3 regions of the Ralstonia edaphi genome follow, and region 2 is predicted to be linked to each of the others. Evidence: predicted binding sites of a transcription regulator. Region 2 holds the regulator's gene; each other region holds the start of a gene.

Region 1 (6,708 bases), on a different contig from region 2:
GCGGTCCATGCGAGTGTCCTTGGTGTGCGGTCAGTCAGCTTCAGGCAACGACGATTACATCGTCACCAGGGTCTGCAGGATGGTGTCCTGCGTCTTGATGGTCTGCGCGTTGGCTTGATACGAGCGCTGGGCAATGATCATGTTGACCAGCTCGGCAGACAGGTCCACGTTGGATTGCTCCACCGCCGACGACTGCAGCAGGCCGAACGACCCCATGCCCGGCGTGCCCAGGTTCGGGGCGCCCGAGTTGGACGTTTCCACCCACTGGTTGCCGCCGATGTTCTGCAGACCTTCCGGCGCCTTGAAGTTGGCCATGGCGATCTGGCCCAGCGTTGCCGTGCGGCCGTTGGAGTAGCGCGCGGTGACGGTGCCATCGGTACCGACCGCGTAGCTGGCCAGGCGGCCGGTGGCGTAACCGTCTTGCGTCACGCCCGGGGCGGTGTCGTTGTAGCCGCCGCCGTACTGCGTGGTGCCCGTGAAATCCATGGTGGCGATGCTCATGCCGCCAAAGGCCACGTTGACCTTGCTGGGCGACGAGGTGAGCTGGCCGCTGCTGTTGAACGTGAGCGACGTCACGGGGTTGCCGCCCGTCGGGTTGTTGCCGTCCACCTGCGAATACACGTCCCAGCCAGCGGCGGTGCGCACGTAGTAGTTGGTCAGCATGTGGGCCGTGCCCGTGCCGTCGTACACCTGCTCCGAAACGGAGTGGTTGAACGTGGCCGAGTTGGTGGCCGAGAACGGCGTGGTGGTCGGCACCGTAGCCGCGGCATCCAGGTTCACACCGAACGCGGTGTTGGTGGTGGCCAGCGGCGCCAGGTCGTTGACGGGAATCTTCAGGTTGGTCAGCACGGCGGTGTTGACCTTGCCGGTGGAATCCACGCCGTAGCCGGTCAGGTTCTGGCCCGTGGCCGAGATGATGAAACCGTTCTTGTCGGTCTGGAACTGACCGTTACGCGTGTACGACACCTGGCCGCTGGACGCATCCACCATACGGTAGAAGCCCGTGCCGTTGATGGCGATGTCCAGCGGGTTGCCGGTGTTGGTCACATTGCCCTGCGTGAACGACTGCGACACCTTGGTCACGCTCACGCCCTGGCCGATCTGGTTGTCGGATGCACCGACCAGCGAACGTGCGTACACGTCGCCAAATTCGGCGGTCGATTTCTTGTAGCCGACAGTGTTGGCGTTTGCCACGTTGCTGCCGATCACGTCGAGGTTGGCAGCGGCGGCGTCGAGACCGCTCAGGCCTTGCTGGAATCCCATAAAGTTCTCCCGTAGAAGATAAAAGCGCGGGGTCTGCCCGCAGTTGACCGGTGATTACTGAATCGATGCAACGTCGGACAGCTTGGCGGTTCCGCCAGACGCCAACACCAGCTGCATCGTGCCGTTGTTGATCGTGACGCCGGCCACCTTGTCGATGCCCAGCGCGTTACCCGTAACGACCTTTCCGCCCTGCGTGGCCGTCACCTTGATGGAGTAGGCACCGTCGGCAAGCTGGTTGCCCTTGTCGTCCTTGCCGTTCCAGGTGTAGTTGCCGCTGCCGGCCGTCATCTGGCCGAGGTCGACGGTGCGCACGGCAACGCCGGCGGCGTTCGTGATCGTGACGACAACGTCGTCGGCGCCGTTGGGCACCGAGACACCAAAGTTGGCGGCGCCCGAGGCCAGCGTCAGGTTGTTGGTCGGCACCTGCACCGTGCGGCCGATCATCGACGACGCCTGCGTGGTCGCGTTCTGCGTCAGCATGCTCGACATCGTGGTGTTCAGCTGTTGGATGCCGTTCACAGTGTTGATCTGCGCAAGCTGCGAGGTCATCTGCGAGTTGTCCATCGGGTTGAGCGGATCCTGGTTCTTCAACTGCGCCACGAGCAGTTGCATGAAGGTGTTCTGCAGGTCGTTGCCGGTGGTGATGGCCAGCTGGTTGCCCGAGGTCGTGCCCGCGGTGCTGGTCGTATTGGTTGTTGAGCTGACGGTCATGTTCGTGTCTCGCTAGGAATGTGCCGCTTACTGGCCCAGGGTTAGAGCCTTGGAGGCCATCGTCTTGGTGGTGTTGGCGACTTCCACGTTGGCCTGGTACGAGCGCGACGCAGAAATCATGTTGACCATTTCGTCCACCACATCGACGTTCGGCATGGTCACGTAGCCGTCGGCATCGGCCAGCGGGTTGCCCGGCTGGTGCATGCGCTTCATGGGGGTGACGGTGTCTTCCACCACGCGGTCGACCGACACGCCGGTGGCGTAGTCGTCAGACTCTTGCGCGGGCGAGAACACCACCTGCTTGGCGCGATACGCCTTGCCGTCCGGGCCCGTCACGCTTTCGGCGTTGGCCAGGTTGGAGGCGACCACGTTCATGCGCTTGGACTGCGCGGTGAGCGCGCTGCCAGCTACATCCATCACCTTGAATAGCGACATGTTGATTCCGATGTCTTCAAACACTGTTGCCGGCACTGCTGCCGGACCGATCCGGTGTTCTGTATGGCGGCTTGCTCCGGACCGATCTTTCCCGGCCCGGAGCGCCACACAGTTCCCGCCCCTCTTTCGCCGCGCGTGATTGCTGCGCGGTCGTCTTAATGCCTGTCTGCTGCTCTTGCTGCTCGTGCTACATCGCGCGCTAGCTGTTCTGAATGGCCGCCAGCATCGACTTGATCTTCTGCGTCACGATGCTCAGATCGGCCTCGTAACGCACGGTGTTATCGGCAAAGCGCATGCGCTCGCCGTCCATGTCCACCGTGTTGCCGTCGATGGACGGCTGCTGCGACGTGCGGTACTGCACTTCGCCCTGCAGCGCCTTGGTCTGCTGCGACAGCGATGCCTGCATCAGCGATACATCGCCGGCCGGCGCGCCATCCACCGTCAGGTGGCCTGAAGCCGTTGCCGTCATCGGCAGGCTGTTACCACCTTGCTGGCCGACCGCCTTCTGCAGCGCCGACTGAAAATCGAAGTCGCGCGCCTTGTAGTTGGGCGTATCGGCGTTGGCGATGTTGGAGGCCAGGATCTGGTGGCGCTGCGAGCGCAGGTGCAGCGCCTGCTCCTGAAAACCGAACAACTGATCCAGCTTGTCGACCATGTCTGTCATTCCTTGCGCGTGGCGTCCTGGTTGTTGCTGCCACCCGCCGGGGTTGCGTTCTGTATTGCGTGTTCCCATTGGAGGGAGATCCCGGCATCAGCGGCCCCTTCAAAACCGCCGATGCCGTCTCCAAAACCGCTGAACCGCTTGTCTTGCTGAGTTGCCGTCATGCAACCTCAGTGGAAAAGGCCTGTCTGCGAACCGATATCCGGCCGGGAAACCATTTACCGGGGCAGGCTGTACGGCCAGGAACCGCACAACGCCAGGGACTTCACCACGTTGCAAAGTCTAGGGGCCGGTGTGCAAGACCATTCGTTGGAATAAGGGGGGGATTGGCCGACATTTCCGCATTTGGCGTTCGCGCACGCGTGGCTACACTTCACCGGACTTTTGATGAAGGGGCTTTCCATGTCCACGCGGTTTGCACGCAGCGCGCACCACCCGATCCCACCCGCCGCGACGGCACTGCCGCTGGCCGGGCGCCAGCGCAAGCTGTTGCTGATGCTGGCGTTGGGCCTGCTGGCCAGCCTGGTGCACCCGATCCTGGCGCATGCACAAGGCATGGTGCGGGTGGGCTATCCGCCGGCCCAAGCCGTACAACAGCCCGCGCAGCCCACCACCATCCAGGGGCCCAACGCCATCCAGATGCAGATCCAGCAACAGCTGCAGTCGCAACTGGACATCCTGGGCGGCACGAATGAGACGGGCGCGCCACGCGCGTCGGTGGAAGTCGGCCCCGTTGATGCACGCGTGGCCAACCAGCCCTGCGACCAGATCGACCTGATGCTGCCGGCGGCCAACCGCCTGCGCGGCCGTATACAAGTAGGCGTGCGCTGCCGCTCGCCGCACGCCTGGGCGGCCTGGGTGCCGGCCACGATCCAAATCACGGGGACGTATTACGTCGCCTCGCACCAGCTGCCGCCGGGCAAGACGCTCGACATGGGCGATCTGGAAGCCCGCACGGGAAATCTTTCGATGCTGCCGGCCTCGGTCGTGCAGCAGCCGGCCGACGTGGTGGGGCGTGTACTGCTCACGAGCGTGGCCGCCAACCAGCCGCTGCGCGCCGAGAGCCTGCGCCTGCCGATCGCCGTGCAAGCCGGCCAGACCGTCAAGCTCATCGCCGAGGGCGGCGGCTTCCAGGTCAGCAGCGACGGCCGGGCCATGAACCAGGCGGCCGTGGGCCAAGTCGCCCAGGTACGCACCGCCAACGGCAATGTCGTCTCCGGCATTGCGCAGTCCGCCGGCGTCGTGGCAATCCAGTTTTAAGACCAAATTGATAACGGCAGATCACTTTGCTACTGTGATGCGTGATCGATACCTGCCGCTAAAGTTTGGGCCGGGGTTGGCCGATATGGGTGTTAGGATGAACGCGCTCTTCGGAGACACCCGTGAAAATCAACCATATCGTGAACAACACGCCGGCCGTTGCGCCGACCAAGGACGCTGCGTCCGGGTCGACGCGCGCGACCGGCTCGTCCCCGGCCGCTACGACGGCTTCGGGCACCACGCGCCACAGCGGCGATGCACCGTCGCTGTCGGTCCAACAAGTCTCGCGCCAAGTGGGCAGCGGCGACTTCGACGCCGCACGCGTCGAGCAGATCCGCAGTGCCATCCAGAACGGCACGCTGAAGATGGACGCCGGCAAGATCGCCGATGCGGCGCTTTCCGACGCGCAATCGCTGCTCTCCACGCGCTCCAAGAGGGTCTGACGCGGGGTTCCCGTCGTCCGTCCCCTGTATTTTCTGACGCCGCCGGTCCGAGGGTTTCCGACCCTCGACTGATCGCGGCGGGGCGGCGTGCCGGCCGGCGGCTGCCCAAGCTTCCAAGCCTGAGCCTGAGGTAGCCACCATGGACAACACACTGCTGATCCGCACCCTTGCCGACGAGCAGGAACTGCTGCGCGCAGCCACCCACACCCTGGATGCCGAAGCGCAGGCGTTGCGCGATGGCGACATGGCCGAGCTCGAGCGCATCACCCAGACCAAGCAGAAACAGCTCACCGCCTTGGGCGAGGCCGACCGTGAACGCCGCCTTTGGTGGGCCCAGCACGGCGGCGCCGATCCGTACGGGCTGGTCAAATACCTGCGCACCGACGAAACCGCCAGCCGCCTGTTCGACGAGAACCTGGCCCTGGCCCGCCTGCTGCGCCAACGCAACATCGACAACGGCACCCTGATCGACCTGCGCCTGCGCGCCACGCAGAACGCGCTGTCGGTCCTGCACGCCGCCAACAACGGCGGCGGCACACCGTACGGCCGCGACGGCAAACAGCCGCTGTCGATGCCGCGCTTCTCGGTCGTCGCGCAATAAGCCACCACAACACGCTTTTTGGGTACAAATGCCGCGCTTTACGCTCACGTCAATGGGCGTGAAGTGGGGCTAGCTGCTGCTGCCCGATCCTGCTATCTATAGGGGGGTCTAGCACACCACCGATCGGGGTAAACAAAAAGGTTTACATCCCATTGATGGGTGCAACATGCATGCTGGGGATTTATTCTGCGATTTTGGCGGGGTTAATCCTCCGCGCCTGGCGACATAAACAAGAAAAACCGGAAGGAAATTGCGTCTGAAATGGCGTGCAAGGTTTCGGCCCGGTGGCACTGCATTGTGGTGACCGCCGGTTGAACGGGGAAATATACCGAGACCGCACGCCAGAAGCATTTCCACAAGCACGGCCACATTGATTTTGGACCGGCTGGTCCAAATAGACGGGGCAACACGCTGATTCCGGAAATGGGCAAACAAACCATAACCAGACAGGCGGCGCAGTGAAATCAATCGTAGTGGAGGCACACCCTTTGGTGCGTGCCGGCGCGACCCATGTGTTGCAATCCTTGCCGGCCATCACCGAAGTGGTCAGCGTCGAGCCGGACGAAGCCCTCTTTGAAAACCTCGCGGCGCATGCGGACGCCGAACTGGCCCTGATCGGCCTGCCCCTGCCGGGCATCGACGATCTGCCGGCCCTCTCCCGGCTGCTGCAACAGCCGCATCCCCGACACGTCGCCGTACTGGGCGAAACCGATTCCGCTGCGCACGTGCGTACGCTGATGCAATTGAATGTCTCTGCCTATCTGCTGAAAAGCTATTCCGGCAAATTGATTGCAGCAGCATTGGAATTGGTGCTCGCGGGCGGCCGTTATGTACCGGCATCCATCGTACTGACACGGCCTGAAGCCATTGCAGCGGGTTCGGCCAACGGTAATGACGATGGTGCATTGCTCGGCCTGACGCAGCGTCAATATGAGATTCTCGTCTTGCTCTCGCGCGGGCATCCGGTCAAAACGATCAGCCGCATGCTGAGTATTTCCGAGGCGACCACGAAGGCGCATATCAACGCGCTGTATCGCCGGCTGGAAGTGCGCAGCCGTACCGAGGCCGTCTTCGTTGCCACGCAGCGCGGCGCCATGCTGCTGAATCAGCCGAACATCGGAGCGGAGCCCTCGTCGCCCGTCTCAGCGCCGCTGCGCCTGGCGCGCACCGGCTGACGCTCCGCCCTCCAGCTTCTGCGCATAACAAAAAACGGCGCCCGAATCCGGACGCCGTTGCAAATGTCCACCCACGCTGTCGAGACGCGGGCGGTGACAAGGAAAAGCAGAACGCGAAAGGCTTAGAACTTTGCGCGGATGCCTACACCAAAGGTGTCG
Region 2 (6,708 bases):
CCAATCAGCCGCCCCAACAAACCGGCCCGGCACAGCCACCGCCCCATACGCCGGTCCTTCCGCCGCCTCCTGTCGTGCCGCCGGCACCCGTTACGCACCTTGTGCCCGCCGTCACACACGACGTACTGGCCGGCGAGTCACTCTCGCGCATCCTGCGCAACGAGGCGGACCGCGGCACGATCGTGGTCGGCCCGACGTATCGGGAATTGCAGGTCGTGATCGACGAGGTTGCGCGACTGAACCAGCTTGCCAATCCCGATCTGATCCATATCGGTCAGAACCTGATCATCGTGCCGGCGCATCAGGCGCCGGGGCCCGGCTGAGTGCGTGCGTGTTGCCGCGTCTACGCGCCCGCGTAGTCGCGCACGCGCATGCGCGACCCTACGCTGCACATTCCCCTTCACTACGGAGCACGCTCCATGTCGACCCATCACGCATTCCGTTCCCTTCAACCTGCCCTGCGCACTGCGCTGATGTGCGCCGCCTTGACGGCGTTGACCACTGCGCCGCAGCTCGCGCAGGCGCAGGTGGCGCCGCGTGTGGCGGTGTCGCATTACGACGTCCTGCGTACAGAGTTGTTCTCGGGCATTCCGGTCACGGCGGTCTTCTCGCCGTCGCAATGTCCGCATGGACAAGGCGCCGGCGCCAAGGCACCCGCGCCGGTCGTGCACGGTGGTTTTGCGGTGCGCGACTTCCTGGAGGTGGAAGGCAGCAACATCGGCTTCTCTAACCAGCATCTGACGCTGCGCCCCGACGGCACGCCTGTGCTGGAACTCGCGCAGTACCGCGTGACGCCCGACGACAAGGCCACGGTAACCGTCTCGTTTCTTTCGCCGCTGACATATCAGGCGGTGTCGGCGCCGCAGACGTTCCAGTGCGCGATCGGGGCGGGCCTGGACTTTTCGATTGGGCTGGCAGGTCTGCTGCGGCGGTAAGCGGACGCGGCCTGCGCGCGCTCACCCCTTGGCGATGTCGCGCAGGCCGGGCAGGTCGAGCAGTTCGATCTCGCCATAGGCGACCTTGAGAATGCCGCGTGCCTGAAAATCCTTGAGCACGAGATTGACGGTCTGGCGTGACAGCGCGAGCAGCAAGGCAAGCTGCTCCTGCGGCACGCGCAGCACGCGGCGGGTGCCGAGGCGCAAGTCGCCGTAGCCGGCGGCCATCAGCAACAGGCGTCGCGCCACCCGCACTGAGGCCGGCAACAGCGCCGTTTCTTCAAGCACGGAAAAAGCGAGGCGCAGCTTGTGCGTCAGCAGCAACGCAAAAGCGTGCGTGTGCTGCGGCGCACGTTCAAGCAGCTCCATCAACGCGGCTTGCGGCATGTGCAGCAGCACCGTATCGCCCTCGCCCCGGGCATCGTGTGTGCGCGCCTGGTTGTCGAACACGCCGATCTCGCCAAACCAGTTCACGGGCTCCAGCACGGCCAGCAGCGCCTCGCGGCCATCGGCCGTGGTGGCACGCACCCGAATGCCCCCTTCCACCACGCAATACAGCCCGTCGGGCGGGTCGCCGCGGCGAAACAGCACCTCCCCGTCGGCCAGCCTGCGCACGATCGCCATGTCGATGAGGATTTCCTGCAAGGGCTTGCCCAGACCGCCAAACCAGTTGCTGGCGTGCAGGCGGTCTCGGTACAGCGCGGCTGAGAGCGGGCCGGGCTGTGGATTGCTTCGGGCGGGGGCGGAATCCATGGGCGCGGGGCAGTGGAATGTGGCGGATGCGACAGGAGGGAGACACGAATGCGTTGTGTGCGCCACCATCCGGACGCAACGACACGCTCAACGCATGGCACTGTCTACGACTGGACGATGATAACGACGGCACCGCCAGGACGTCCACGCCGTACTTGCGTAAGCTATGCGGCACCAGGGCATCCCTTCAGGCGGACCGCCCCGCCAACACGGAACGCCGCGAAACACCACGGAACACTTCGCCCATGAAGAATCCCGACTACAACCCCGCCAAGCCGCACCACACGCCGGACGGATTCCGCAACCGCTATCCGCACCCACGCCCTGACGCCGATTTCTGGCAATGGCAACGGGAGCGCCGCCGCCTGAAGCTTCCCAAGCCGCCCACGCAAGACCTCTCCTGCATCGCGCCCAACCTCGGTGCCATCCACCAACCGCCCGAAGTTCCGCAGCTCACCTGGATCGGCCACGAAACGCTGCTGCTGCAGATCGACGGGTTGAATGTGCTGACCGACCCGGTCTTCTCCAAGCGCGCCTCGCCGCTGCCGTTTGCCGGGCCGCGCCGCCATCAGCCGCCAGGGCTGTCGCTCAAGCAGTTGCCGCATATCGACCTGGTGCTGATCTCGCACAACCATTACGACCACCTCGACCGCGCCAGCGTGCGTGCGCTGATGCGCCAGCCCGGCGGCGCCCCGATGTTTTTCGTGCCGCTGGGCATCGACCGCTGGTTTGCGCGCAACGTGCGCGGCACACGCCTTGCCGGTGACAACCCCAACGTGCGCGCATTCGACTGGGACGACGAGGCCCGCTTCGGCCCCTTCACCGCGCATTTCTGCGCCGTGCAGCACTGGTCCGCACGCGGCCTGTACGACCGCAACCACACGCTATGGGGCAGCTGGGCGCTGCTGCATCCGCACCTGCGCTTCTGGTTCTCGGGCGATCTGGGCTATTCGCAAGACACGCGCGACATCGGGGCGCGCTTCGGCCACTTCGATGTGGCAGCCATTGCCGTGGGCGCCTACGAGCCGCGCTGGTTCATGAAGGCGCAGCACATCGACCCGGCCGAAGCCGTGCAGGTCATGCAGGACATCGGCGCCCGGCAGGCCGTGGGCATCCACTGGGGCACGTTCCCGCTCACGGACGAAGCGCTGGATCAGCCCATCACCGATCTCGCCCGCGCGCTGAAGGCGGCCGACATGCCCGCCGAGCGCTTCGTTCTCTTCAAGCATGGCGAGACCCGCGTGTGGGATGCTGCCGCCTCGCGGCTCGTGACCGACGTGCCCAAAGAAAAAGCGCGGCCGCGAGATGACTCGCTGGCCGCGCAGTAAGAAACTGGCAGGTCAGGCACAGACCCGGCGTCGCTCGCCATTGGCAGCGGCGCCCGGTTGATATCGGATCAGGTCGGCGTCGGCAGCCATGCGCGATCGCGCAGGCGCGAGCGGATGCGGGCGATCGCCTGGCTGTGGATCTGGCACACACGCGATTCCGACACGCCCATCACGGCGCCGATTTCACGCAGGTTCAGGTCCTGCTCGTAGTAGAGGCTCATCATGAGCTTTTCGCGCTCAGGCAGTGCCTCGATGGCGGCCACAACCGATTCGCGCAGGTCGTGGTCCAGCAGCTGGTCCAGCGGCGTGGCGTCGTTCTCGGGTGCGCGGTTCTCGATGAAAGCGTCGGCGTCTTCGCGGTCGAAATCTTCGTAATACAGCAGCTGGCTGCCTTGCAGGTCGACCAGTTGCTTCTGGTATTCGGCCAGCGACATGCCCAGCGCTGCGGCAATCTCGGTTTCGGTGGGTGCGCGGCCCTTCTGCTGCTGCAGTTTCTGGATCGCCTGCTCGATCGTGCGCGCATTGCGGCGCAGGCCACGCGGCAGCCAGTCCGAGCCGCGCAGTTCGTCCAGGATGGCGCCGCGGATACGCTGGGCCGCGTAGAACTCGAACTGCACGCCCTGCGTTTCCTCGTAGCGCGACAGCGCATCGAGCAAGCCCATCATGCCGGCTTGGATCAGGTCGTCCAGCTCAACGCTGGCCGGCAGCTTCACCATCATCTGGTTGGCAATGCGACGTACCAGCGGTGCGTACGTGGCCATCTCGTCGGACTTGGTCTTGCGACCGGTTGCGGTGTACATATCCATGCCTGCCTTTGACGCTTCGTTCATGCTGCGCCTCAATAAACCAATTCGGCCGCGCGTGCGGTGGCGCCCAGCGTCGGAGTCGAGTTCGACATTGACGTTGCCTGCGCCGATTCATCTGCCGGCTGTGCCGGTGCCCGCGCCGACATGACCACCCGCGACGGCGCACTGCCATCACCGGCTTGGGCCTCGGCGCTGGCCCAGCTCAACATTTCTTCGGCAAGCTGGCGGAAGGCCATGGCCGAAGGCGATGCGGGAAACGCACTCGCCACGGGCTTGCCGAGCGAGAGCGCGAGTTCTACGTGCCGGTCCTCAGGGAGGTAGCCGGCGAAATCGATTCGGGTGTTCAGGTACTGGCCCACGGTGTTGGCCAGATTGCCGAACACGCGCACGGCGGAGTCCACCGAATGCGCGCCGCACACCACGGTGCGGATGCCGGCGCTGCCTTGCAGCACGGCGGTTTTCTTGAGCAGCGTGTACGCGCTCTTGATGCCTTCCGGGCCATCGGAGAAGGTCAGCAGCACGTCGTCGCAGACTTCAGCCACGGTGCTCAGCGCCCGGGTGCCGAAATGCGCGGCCACGAGCGTCACGTCCGCCGTCTCGTCGTACTGCTCGAGCACGCCGGGCATGGCGAGCATGGTCTGGGCGTTCACCACGGCCGTGTCGCGGCCCATGGCGGACAGCGCGATGCGCAGGTTGTCGACAAAGTCATCGACCTGCTCTTCCGCACCGATCACCAGCACACGGCGGGCAGCGGCATGACCGAGCATGCGCCGCAGCCCTGCGGCTTGATCCTTGGCGAATGGCGTCGTCATGGTCGCCCCCTTGTCAGGCGAAATCGAAAGCGGCCAGGCCAGGTTCGCGGTTACCTGAGTTACGTAACACCGCGCCTTGCGCCACGAGCAACGATTCATCCGAATCCAGCGTGAACGACGACTGCTCCGCACCGGCCCGGAACGAGCGGTGGATCAGCAGCTTCTTGTTCGGCACCGCAATGTCTTCCGGCACACGCTGGCCGTACGACACGTAGTGCAGCGGCAGGCGGCGGCGGATCATCACGTCCATCGCGTGGCCAACCGAGGCAGCCTCGTCGATCTTGGTCAGGATGCAGCCGGCCAGGTTGGCGTCGCGGTAGGCACCCACCACTTCATCGAGCGTCTTGCCGTTGCTGGCAGCGTTGAGCAGCAGCAGGCGCTTGATCGACGGGCCCACGGCATGCAGCATCGCCATCTGTTCGGACACGGCGCGGTCGCGCTGGCTCATGCCGATGGTGTCGATCAGCACCACGTGCTTCTCGCGCAAGTCGTTCAGCGCCAGGCTCAGGTCTTGCGCGTCTTTCACGGCATGCACCGAGACGCCCAGGATCTTGCCGTAGATGCGCAGTTGTTCATGGCCACCGATCCGGTAGCTGTCGGTCGAGAGCAGCGCCACGCGCGATGCGCCATGGCGCAGCACGAAGCGCGCGGCCAGCTTGGCGGTCGTGGTGGTCTTGCCCACGCCGGTCGGGCCCATCAGGGCAAACACGCCGCCCTGGTCGAGCAGGCTGTTTTCATCCGACACGGTGGTCAGGTTCTTTTCAATCGCGCGCTGCACGAAGTCCAGCGCACCTTCATACGAGTCGTGCTGCGGCATGTTTTCCAGCACGTAGCGCGTGAGCTGTGCCGAGAACCCTGCGTTGAGCATGGTCTGGAACAGGCGCGTACGCACCGGGTCGCCCAGCTTCACGCCCAGCGAGGCGAGGCTCGACATGGCGTCGTTCAGCGTGCTCTTGAGCGTTTCGATCTCGCCGACCATGCGGCGGGTCATCACGTCGGTCTCGGCGCGGATGCTTTCCTTCACGTCGGCCTGGATGGCCGAGCGCTGCAGGCTCACGTCGTCACGCGGGGCTTCGGGCTTGGCCATCGTGTCCTCCACGCGGACGAAAATGTCGGACGTCTTGTCTACGTCGGCTTGCGCTTCGATGCGCGCCTTCACAGGGGCTTCGGCCTTCTGCTGTTCTGCACGGAGCGTGCGTGCCTGGGCTTCCACGCGTTCGGCAAAGCTGCGCAGCGACACCGGGCGGTCATCCTGCTCGCGTGCCTGTTCACGCGCCTGGTCGCGACGGGCGGCAAAGCGGGCCGTCGATTCCATCTCCGGCTCGTCGTCTTCCACCGCGGTGCGGCGGGCGATGAACTGCGCGGTGCTGGCCAGGGCCTGCGCTGCGGACTGGGCCACCTCGGCATTGGCGCGGTCGAGCGACAGACCGGCCAGCATGCGGGTGGACGCGGCCAGTGCGTCTTCTTCGCCAAAGGCCACGTCGTCGTCCACGCGCGTTTGCAGCGTGCGGCCGGCCGGCTTGGCTGCCTGGGCGACCGGAGCCACCGGGGCTGCCGGTGCGTCTTCCTGTGCGGGGGCGCGGCGCGAAGCAATGAAGCGGTTACGCAGACGGGCCAGCGCGTTCGGTGCCGGGGCCTCGGCCTGCGGGGCCTCTGCAGCGGGTGCCTGAGCGGCAACGACGGCTGCGGTTGCAGCGGCAATCGGTGCGGGCTCGGGAATCGGGGCCGGTGCCATCGGACGGCGCTGCGCCGTCTTGGGCGCCGACGACTGCGTGTCGACCAGCGCATCGACGTGCGAGTCGCATGCGGCGATGATCTCGATGCCGCCCGGAATGGCGCGGTTCGACAGGATCAGAGCGCCATCGCCCAGTTGGTCGCGGACCTTGCGCAAGACGTCACGCGACGTCAGTCCGGTAAATCGATGCATTTTCATGCGCGGCCTCCAAGCATGGCGACAACCTTAATCGTTCGGTGATCTGGAATTTCTGCGTGCGACAGCACGCGCAGGTTCGGTGCGGCACGCTTGAACAGGCGTGCAAGCATCGGGCGCAGTGCGGGCGGTACGAGCAGGACG
Region 3 (6,708 bases), on a different contig from region 2:
ATGCCGACTGGAACCTCATCCTCGACGCAGACGAATGGCTGGAAAGCGGCGGCGAGCACCTGCGCACGCTCAGCGGCGCGGAGCCGTTCGTCGGCGTGGTATGCGTCAAGAACGATACCGATGCAACCGAATCCGCCAGCCAGTTGATTGCGTGGATTCCGCGGCTGCTGCCGCGTGGCGTGCACTACACGGGGCGCATCCATGAGCAGCCGGTGTCGTCCTTGCCCGCGGCGCGCGTGCCGATCGTGGTGCGCCACGACGGCTATACCGCCGCGAAGATGCAGAAGAAAGGCGAGCGCAATACGCAACTGCTGCTCGATGAACTCGCGCATCGGCCGGACGACCCATACGTGCTGTATCAGCTCGGCAAGGAAACCGAGCTGCATCACGAAGACTACGCAAAGGCCGTGACCTACTACGCGCGCGCCTTCAGCCTGGCGGCGCCAGATGCGCCCTACCGTCGCAACCTGGCGCTGCGATATGTGTACAGCCTGGGCAAGGCCGACCGCGTTGAAGAGGCGCTCACGCAAGGCGACGTGGCCATCCAGACGTGGCCGGATTTTCCGGATCTGTGCTTTGCGCTGGGATTGGTGTTGCTGGATGCGGCGGCCAAGCAGCCTGATGAGGCAGGCGCCCGGTGGCTACCGTTGGCAGAGCAGGTCTTCAACCGCTGCCTTGAGATCGGCGATCAGCCGGAGATGGACGGCAGCGTCATCGGCCGGGGCAGCTTCCTCGCTGCCCAGCAACTGGCCATCGTGTACCAGATGCAGAGCCAAGCGCTCGCACGCAAGTCCGAGCACTATCTGACGCTGTCAAAACAGCTGCAGGACGCGTCGATTCAATAACGCGCCATGCTGCCGTAGGCGTTGCTTGCGGTGGTGGCGCGGCGCGCCGTGTCGATGCGCTTCTGCAGGCGGTCCAGGCGCGGATACACCATGGCGCGCACGCGGGCGTCATCTTCCAGAATGCGCACGAGCAGCGTGCGCTTGCGCTCCACGTCTGCGCGCGAAAGCTGCGGATGCGGTTCGGAACGGCGCAGCGCATCCACATAGGCGGCGCTTTCGCGTTCCAGCGTACTGACGACTTCCCAGTTACCCACTTCGGCCGCGCTGACCATTTCAGCGGTCAGGCGCGCAATGGCTTCGTAGCAGGTGAACAGACTTTCGCTGTCCTTGATCGGGATGTTGCGGTGCATATTGGCTCCAGTTGGGCCGAATTCAGTCAAAGGTCGTTCTTACAAACGACCGGCAGTCAGCTCACAACGCTCAGGTGGCTGTTCGCCACGGCGGCGGCCGGTTGGCCGGTCTGGCCGATGGCGAGCCACGCATCCTGCAGCGGGACCAACAAGGCGTCCACCTCTGCGAGGATCGTCAGATCGTTGTTGCCGTTGGCCACCAGCAGGCGGCGCAGCATGTAGTCGTACAGCGTGTTCAGTTGCACGGCGATGTCGCCGCCGCGCTGGTGATCAAGGCTGGCCTGCAGGCCCTGACCGATGATCGAGATCGCTTTGTCGAACGCCCGCACCTTGGCCAGCACGTCGCCGCGCTGGATGGCGGCGCCGGCCAGGTTGATGGCGGCGCGCGCGCCTTCGAACAGCATGGCGATCAGGCGGTGCGGATTGGCGTCAACCACGGACGTCTCGATGCCGACTTGCGCATAGGCACCGATGGCACGGCGTGCAGCGTACATGGAAAAGGTCCTCGCTGTGGTGTGTTTTATTTTGGGTTGTGCTCTAAACCTGAAATTGGCTTAGTTGTTGCTCGACGTCTGCTTGGCAATGGCCGCGAGCTGCGTCGTCAAATAATTGCTGGTGTTCGTCATGCTGGCCACCGCTGCCGACAACGCGTTGAACTGCGTGTAGTAGAGCGCCTGCTTGTTATCCAGGCGCGTCTTCATGGCGGTGATCTGGTCGGCAAGCGAGGTGAGCGAACTGTTGATCGCGTCGGTCTCGTTCTGCACCATGCCGCTGGACGACAGCAGGTTGGTCATCACCGTGTTGAGCTGAGCGGCGTAACCGCGCTGCACTGTGACCGTGCCGCGGGCACCCAGCGGGCCACCCGCCACCTGCACGGTCAAACCGTCGGTGGCAGAACCGCTGATCCCATACAGGTTCTGTCCCGAACCGGTTGCAGCAACGCCGTTGATGGTGCCTTGCACATCCACACCGTTGGTCGACGTGGGGCTTGCGCCGAAGAGCGACGAAGCACCGTTGCCCGACACCGACACCGCCGACACCGAGCCGAACTGGCTGTCGGTAATGCTCAGCACGCCGCCGGCATCGGCCGACACCGATGCGTTGACCTTGGCGTTCTGCAGCGTGGTCGATGCGTTGATCTGACTTTGAATCTGCGCAGCGAGTGTCGCTGCGGTATAGCTGCCGGCCGCCAGCGTCACGTTGACGGACATGCCGCTGATGTTGAACGCGAGCGTGTCGTTCACGCCTGCAGTGATAGTCGTGTTGGCGGCCGCCGAACCCGTGAGCGTGCCCTGCGTGGCCAGCTGCGTCACGTTCACGGCGTAGCTGCCGGCCTGCGTGGAGTCCGAGAACGTCGGCACGCTGACGAGCGAATCGGTGGCCGTGCCGGTGCCGGCAAACAATCCGGCCACCTGGCTGGGCGACTTTGCAATGGCAGCCGACAGCTTGGTGTTGTCGACCGACAGCGTGCCGTCGGAATTCATCGTCACGCCGACACTGCCCAGGGACTGGTAATTGCCGTTGCCGACCGCCTGGCCCAGCACGTCGGTAATCTGGTTGATGAGCGTCTTGGTGCTCACATCGCCAGCCAGCGGCCCGTTGTTGGCGCTATTGGCGGTGTCGATCTTGGTGAGCGAATTCAGTTGCGTGCGCAGCGCGTTGTAGCCGTTCACGAAGTTCGTGACGGCAGTGGTGGTGGCCGTCGGGTCGTTGGCCACCGTTACGTTCGTGCTGCCCGTCTTGGACAGCGTGAACGACGTGCCATCCACCACGTTCGACAACGTGTTGGTCGGGCTTTGCACGGCAATGCCGTTGATGGTGGCCAGGGCGTTCTGGCCCGTGGTCACCTCGGTCATGTTCTGCGTGCCGGCCGGGTCTTGCGAGAGCAGCGATTGCAGCGTCGAGTCGCCCGACACCGAAATCTTCATCTCCGAGCTGGAGCCCCCTGCGGTGGACGTCAGCACCAGGCGGTACGGGTTGCCGCTGCCGTCGTTCACGATGCTGGCCGAGACACCCATGTTGGCCGAGTTGATCGCATCACGGATGCCCGCCAGCGTGTTGTTGGACGAATCGATCGTGATGGAGCCACCGGCCAGGTTGCCGTTCTGCGTGAAGGTCGAACCGGTGTATTTCCCGCCCGAAAACGACCCGCCCGACACCGAGCCGAACGAGAACGAAATCGTGGTCGACGCACCGCTGCCGATGGCCGTCGTGGTGGACGTCTGGCCTTGCGCCGCCAGCACCTGCGATTGCGCGAGCTGCGTGACATTGACCGCGTAGGAACCCGCAGGCGCCGAGCCCGTCACCGACGCACTCAGCATCGACGAGTCGTAGCCGCTGGCCTTCATCGCGCTGTAATTCGACGCGCTGGTCAGATTGGACAGCGCGGTCTGGAAGGTCGACAGCGCACTCTTGAGCGAGCCCACGGCCGACAGCTGCGTCTGGTACGAGCTTTGCTGCGTCTGCAGCTGCGTCAGCGGCTGGCTTTCCACCTTCATGAGGCTGGTCACCAGCGAATTGACGTCGATGCTCGTCCCGATGCCGGGAATGGAGATCGGCGGAACGTAGTTGCTGGTTGAGGAGGTGGTAGTGGTAGTCGCCATGATCGGGTCCGATAAGCATCTGCGCCGGCGGAAGTCTCTCTACACAACGGCACGGGCTGCAGCTTCTTTAGGGCAGGTTATGCAGGCGCCACCCACGAAAAAGTGGGGTATCCGACCAACGAAAAAAGGCCGACGCCCCGAGGAGCGCCGGCCCTTGGCCCAACCGCCGGAGCGGCCGGACTGCATCCAACTTACTGATTAGCCCTTCAGCAGGCTCAGGATGCTGTTCGGTGCCGAGTTGGCTTGCGCCAGCATCGCCGTACCCGCTTGCTGCAGGATGTTCTGACGGGTCATGTTCGACGTTTCCGAAGCGTAGTCGGTATCGACCATGGCCGACTTGGCAGCCGACAGGGCGGTGTTCGACGAGGTCAGCGTGTTGATCGTCGAGCTCAGACCGCTTTGCTGTGCACCCAGGTCAGCGCGAGCTGCCTTCAGGCTGGCCAGGTCGGCGTCGATCTTGGCCTGGGCTGCCGTTGCGTTGGCGGTCGAAGTCACGCTCGTGCTCGACAGCGTACCGAAGCTGGCCAGGTTGGCGTTGGTCACGGTAGCGACGTCGGTCGCCGAGTTCTGGCCGTACTGGAACGTGGTCGAGGTGACCGAGCCGTCGAACAGCTTGGCGCCGTTGTAGTTGGCGTTGGTCTCGATGTTCTTGTTGGCCGTGGCCAGCTGTTGGTATTCCTTGTCCAGGTTGGCCTGGTCGGTGGTCGACAGACCGCCGTTGTTGGCTTCCACAGCCAGTTGGCGCATACGTTGCAGGTTGTTTTCAACCTGGCCCAGGTACGAGTCGGCCGTTTGCAGGTACGACTGTGCGTTGTTGGCGTTCTGGATACCTTGGGTTTGCGAGTTCAGCGTGGTGGTCAGGCTGGAAGCCACAGCGTAAGCAGCGGCATCGTCCTTTGCGCTGTTCACACGCAGGCCGGTCGACAGACGTTGCAGCGACGTTTGCAGAGCGGACTGCGATTGCGACAGAGCTTGCTGCGTTTGCAGGGACGAGATGTTGGTATTGAGGCTGAGGGACATGACGGCTCCTAAGTTTCCCGATGGTTTGTTGCCCGTGTTTGCTAATTCCGGCTAGGCCGGGCAACGTGACCTGCAACTTGAAGGGGATCAGGTCTGCGTTGTACTCAGGTTATCGGTGGCCTCTGAGGAAAGTTTAGGGTCGCCTTGACAAATTTGTGCGTCGGCGGCGGTTTGGGCTTGCGGGCGCCTGATGTCCGGCCCCCCTCCAAAAGAGGCGGTGCGCCTGCTTCTTGGCCTGCAGGGCCTCGGCTATACTCGTTCGACCAGTTCATAGGCGCCAGCATCCTTCTCTATATAGAGCGCCACACACGGCACAGATGGGGAGTTGCAAGCCCGCCAGTTCGGCCCAACAGCCTGCCGGTGGAAAGAAGAGCTCGAAGCGAGCCCGCGTTTGACCCGCAACACCCACCATGCTCAATGTCTTGATCGTCGAACCGCACGATATCGCCCGTGTCGGCCTGCGCCAGATCCTCAAGGATTCGCGCCTGGCCCGGCAGATCGAGGCCGTACCGGACCTGCGCGATGCGAATAACGACCTGCTCGCGCAGCGCGAGTGGGACGTCATGCTGTTCTCGGTGGAATCGGCCACCGGCGACGAATTCCAGACCATCAAGACCGTGCGCCAACAACATGCGCGTCTGGCCGTGCTGGCACTGGGCCGCCACCCCGAAGCGCTGCTTGCCGTCCGGGCGCTCAAGGCAGGCGCCGCCGGCTATCTGCCGATGGACGCCAGCCAGCCGCAGCTGCTGGCTGCCGTCAACGCCATCTCCAAGGGCAAGAAATACCTGCCTTCAGACTTGGTGGAAGTCCTGGCCGACAACCTGAACGTCGACTGGGACAAGCCCCGCCACGACATCCTCTCCGACCGCGAATTCCAGACGCTGCGCATGCTCGGCTCCGGCCGCACGCTGGGCGAGATTGCCGAGGCACTGCAGATCAGTGTCAAGACAGTGAGCGTGTATCGGGGGCGCGTGCTTTCGAAAATGAAGCTGCGCAACAACGCCGAGCTGACCATGTACGTGGTCAGCAACGGCCTGCAGATCTGAGCACGCTATAAGAATCGCGGGACACGCTCGCCGTAGCGGCGGGCGTTCTCGCGCACGAGGTCCTGCACCGCTGCCGGTTCCAGCGGCCGCGTGAGCAGATAACCCTGAAACTCGTCGCAGCCGACTTCGCGCAGGAATTCGAGCTGGCCGGTAGTCTCCACGCCTTCGGCCACGGTCTTCATGCCCATGGCCTGCGCCATCATGATGATGGCCCGCGTGATGGCCGCGCGCTCGGCCACATGCGGCAGGTCTTGCACGAACGACCGGTCGATCTTCAGCGTATCGATCGGGAAGCGGTGCAGATACGACAGCGATGAATATCCGGTACCGAAATCGTCCAGCGCCAGCGATACGCCCATCGCGCGCAGCTCGGTCAGCAGCGCATGCAATGACGGATCGTCGCGTATCAGGATGCCTTCGGTCATCTCCAGCTCGACCGCGTTGCCGGGCAAGCCGCTGGTCGATAGCGCGCCACGCACCATCGCACTCAACTGCCCCGAGCTGAACGCCTGTCCCGAGAGGTTGATCGACATGCGCAAGTCCGGCAGCCCGATGCGGCGCCAGCGTGCAAGCTGGTCGCAAGCGGCACGCAGGATCCAGCGGTCGATCTCCACGATGAGGCCGGTTTCTTCGGCGTCCTGAATGAACTGGCCGGGCATCATGCGGCCGAAATCGGCCGAGTTCCAGCGGATGAGCGCTTCCACGCCGACGATGCGGCCGCTGCGCACATCCACGCGCGGCTGGTAGTCGGCGTAGAACTCGTTGCGGTCGCTCGCGCGGCGCAGGCCCGATTCAATGCGGAAGCGGCGCGAGACACGGTCGTCCAGGTCGCTCGTAAAGGTCT

The links. Region 2 encodes FliA, which starts transcription of late flagellar genes. Its sites were predicted from a motif close to CTAAAGTTTNNNNNNNNNNNGCCGNTA; they were not measured.
Region 1: a site for FliA is predicted at 4,390-4,416, ahead of flgM (flagellar biosynthesis anti-sigma factor FlgM). Genes of this name have one in related genera too.
Region 3: a site for FliA is predicted at 4,929-4,955, ahead of R2669_RS15915 (flagellin N-terminal helical domain-containing protein). Genes of this name have one in related genera too.

What each region holds. Positions count from the first base shown of each region.
Region 1 covers NZ_CATWHI010000004.1:251,537-258,244, forward strand. The annotation lists gene flgF (flagellar basal-body rod protein FlgF) at 1-9, opposite strand, end outside; gene flgE (flagellar hook protein FlgE) at 55-1,263, opposite strand; gene R2669_RS16020 (flagellar hook assembly protein FlgD) at 1,318-1,974, opposite strand; gene flgC (flagellar basal body rod protein FlgC) at 2,002-2,409, opposite strand; gene flgB (flagellar basal body rod protein FlgB) at 2,609-3,064, opposite strand; gene R2669_RS16035 (hypothetical protein) at 3,070-3,234, opposite strand; gene flgA (flagellar basal body P-ring formation chaperone FlgA) at 3,473-4,330, shown strand; gene flgM (flagellar biosynthesis anti-sigma factor FlgM) at 4,453-4,773, shown strand; gene R2669_RS16050 (flagella synthesis protein FlgN) at 4,913-5,374, shown strand; gene R2669_RS16055 (LuxR C-terminal-related transcriptional regulator) at 5,833-6,549, shown strand; gene R2669_RS16060 (porin) at 6,672-6,708, opposite strand, start outside.
Region 2 covers NZ_CATWHI010000001.1:657,533-664,240, forward strand. The annotation lists gene R2669_RS02910 (LysM peptidoglycan-binding domain-containing protein) at 1-323, shown strand, start outside; gene R2669_RS02915 (VirK family protein) at 420-935, shown strand; gene R2669_RS02920 (Crp/Fnr family transcriptional regulator) at 957-1,688, opposite strand; gene R2669_RS02925 (MBL fold metallo-hydrolase) at 1,934-3,016, shown strand; gene R2669_RS02930 (RNA polymerase sigma factor FliA) at 3,085-3,846, opposite strand; gene R2669_RS02935 (MinD/ParA family ATP-binding protein) at 3,855-4,634, opposite strand; gene flhF (flagellar biosynthesis GTPase FlhF) at 4,648-6,567, opposite strand; gene flhA (flagellar biosynthesis protein FlhA) at 6,564-6,708, opposite strand, start outside.
Region 3 covers NZ_CATWHI010000004.1:229,158-235,865, forward strand. The annotation lists gene R2669_RS15895 (glycosyltransferase family 2 protein) at 1-845, shown strand, start outside; gene R2669_RS15900 (flagellar protein FliT) at 839-1,195, opposite strand; gene fliS (flagellar export chaperone FliS) at 1,252-1,689, opposite strand; gene fliD (flagellar filament capping protein FliD) at 1,750-3,798, opposite strand; gene R2669_RS15915 (flagellin N-terminal helical domain-containing protein) at 3,997-4,818, opposite strand; gene R2669_RS15920 (LuxR C-terminal-related transcriptional regulator) at 5,229-5,864, shown strand; gene R2669_RS15925 (sensor domain-containing protein) at 5,870-6,708, opposite strand, start outside.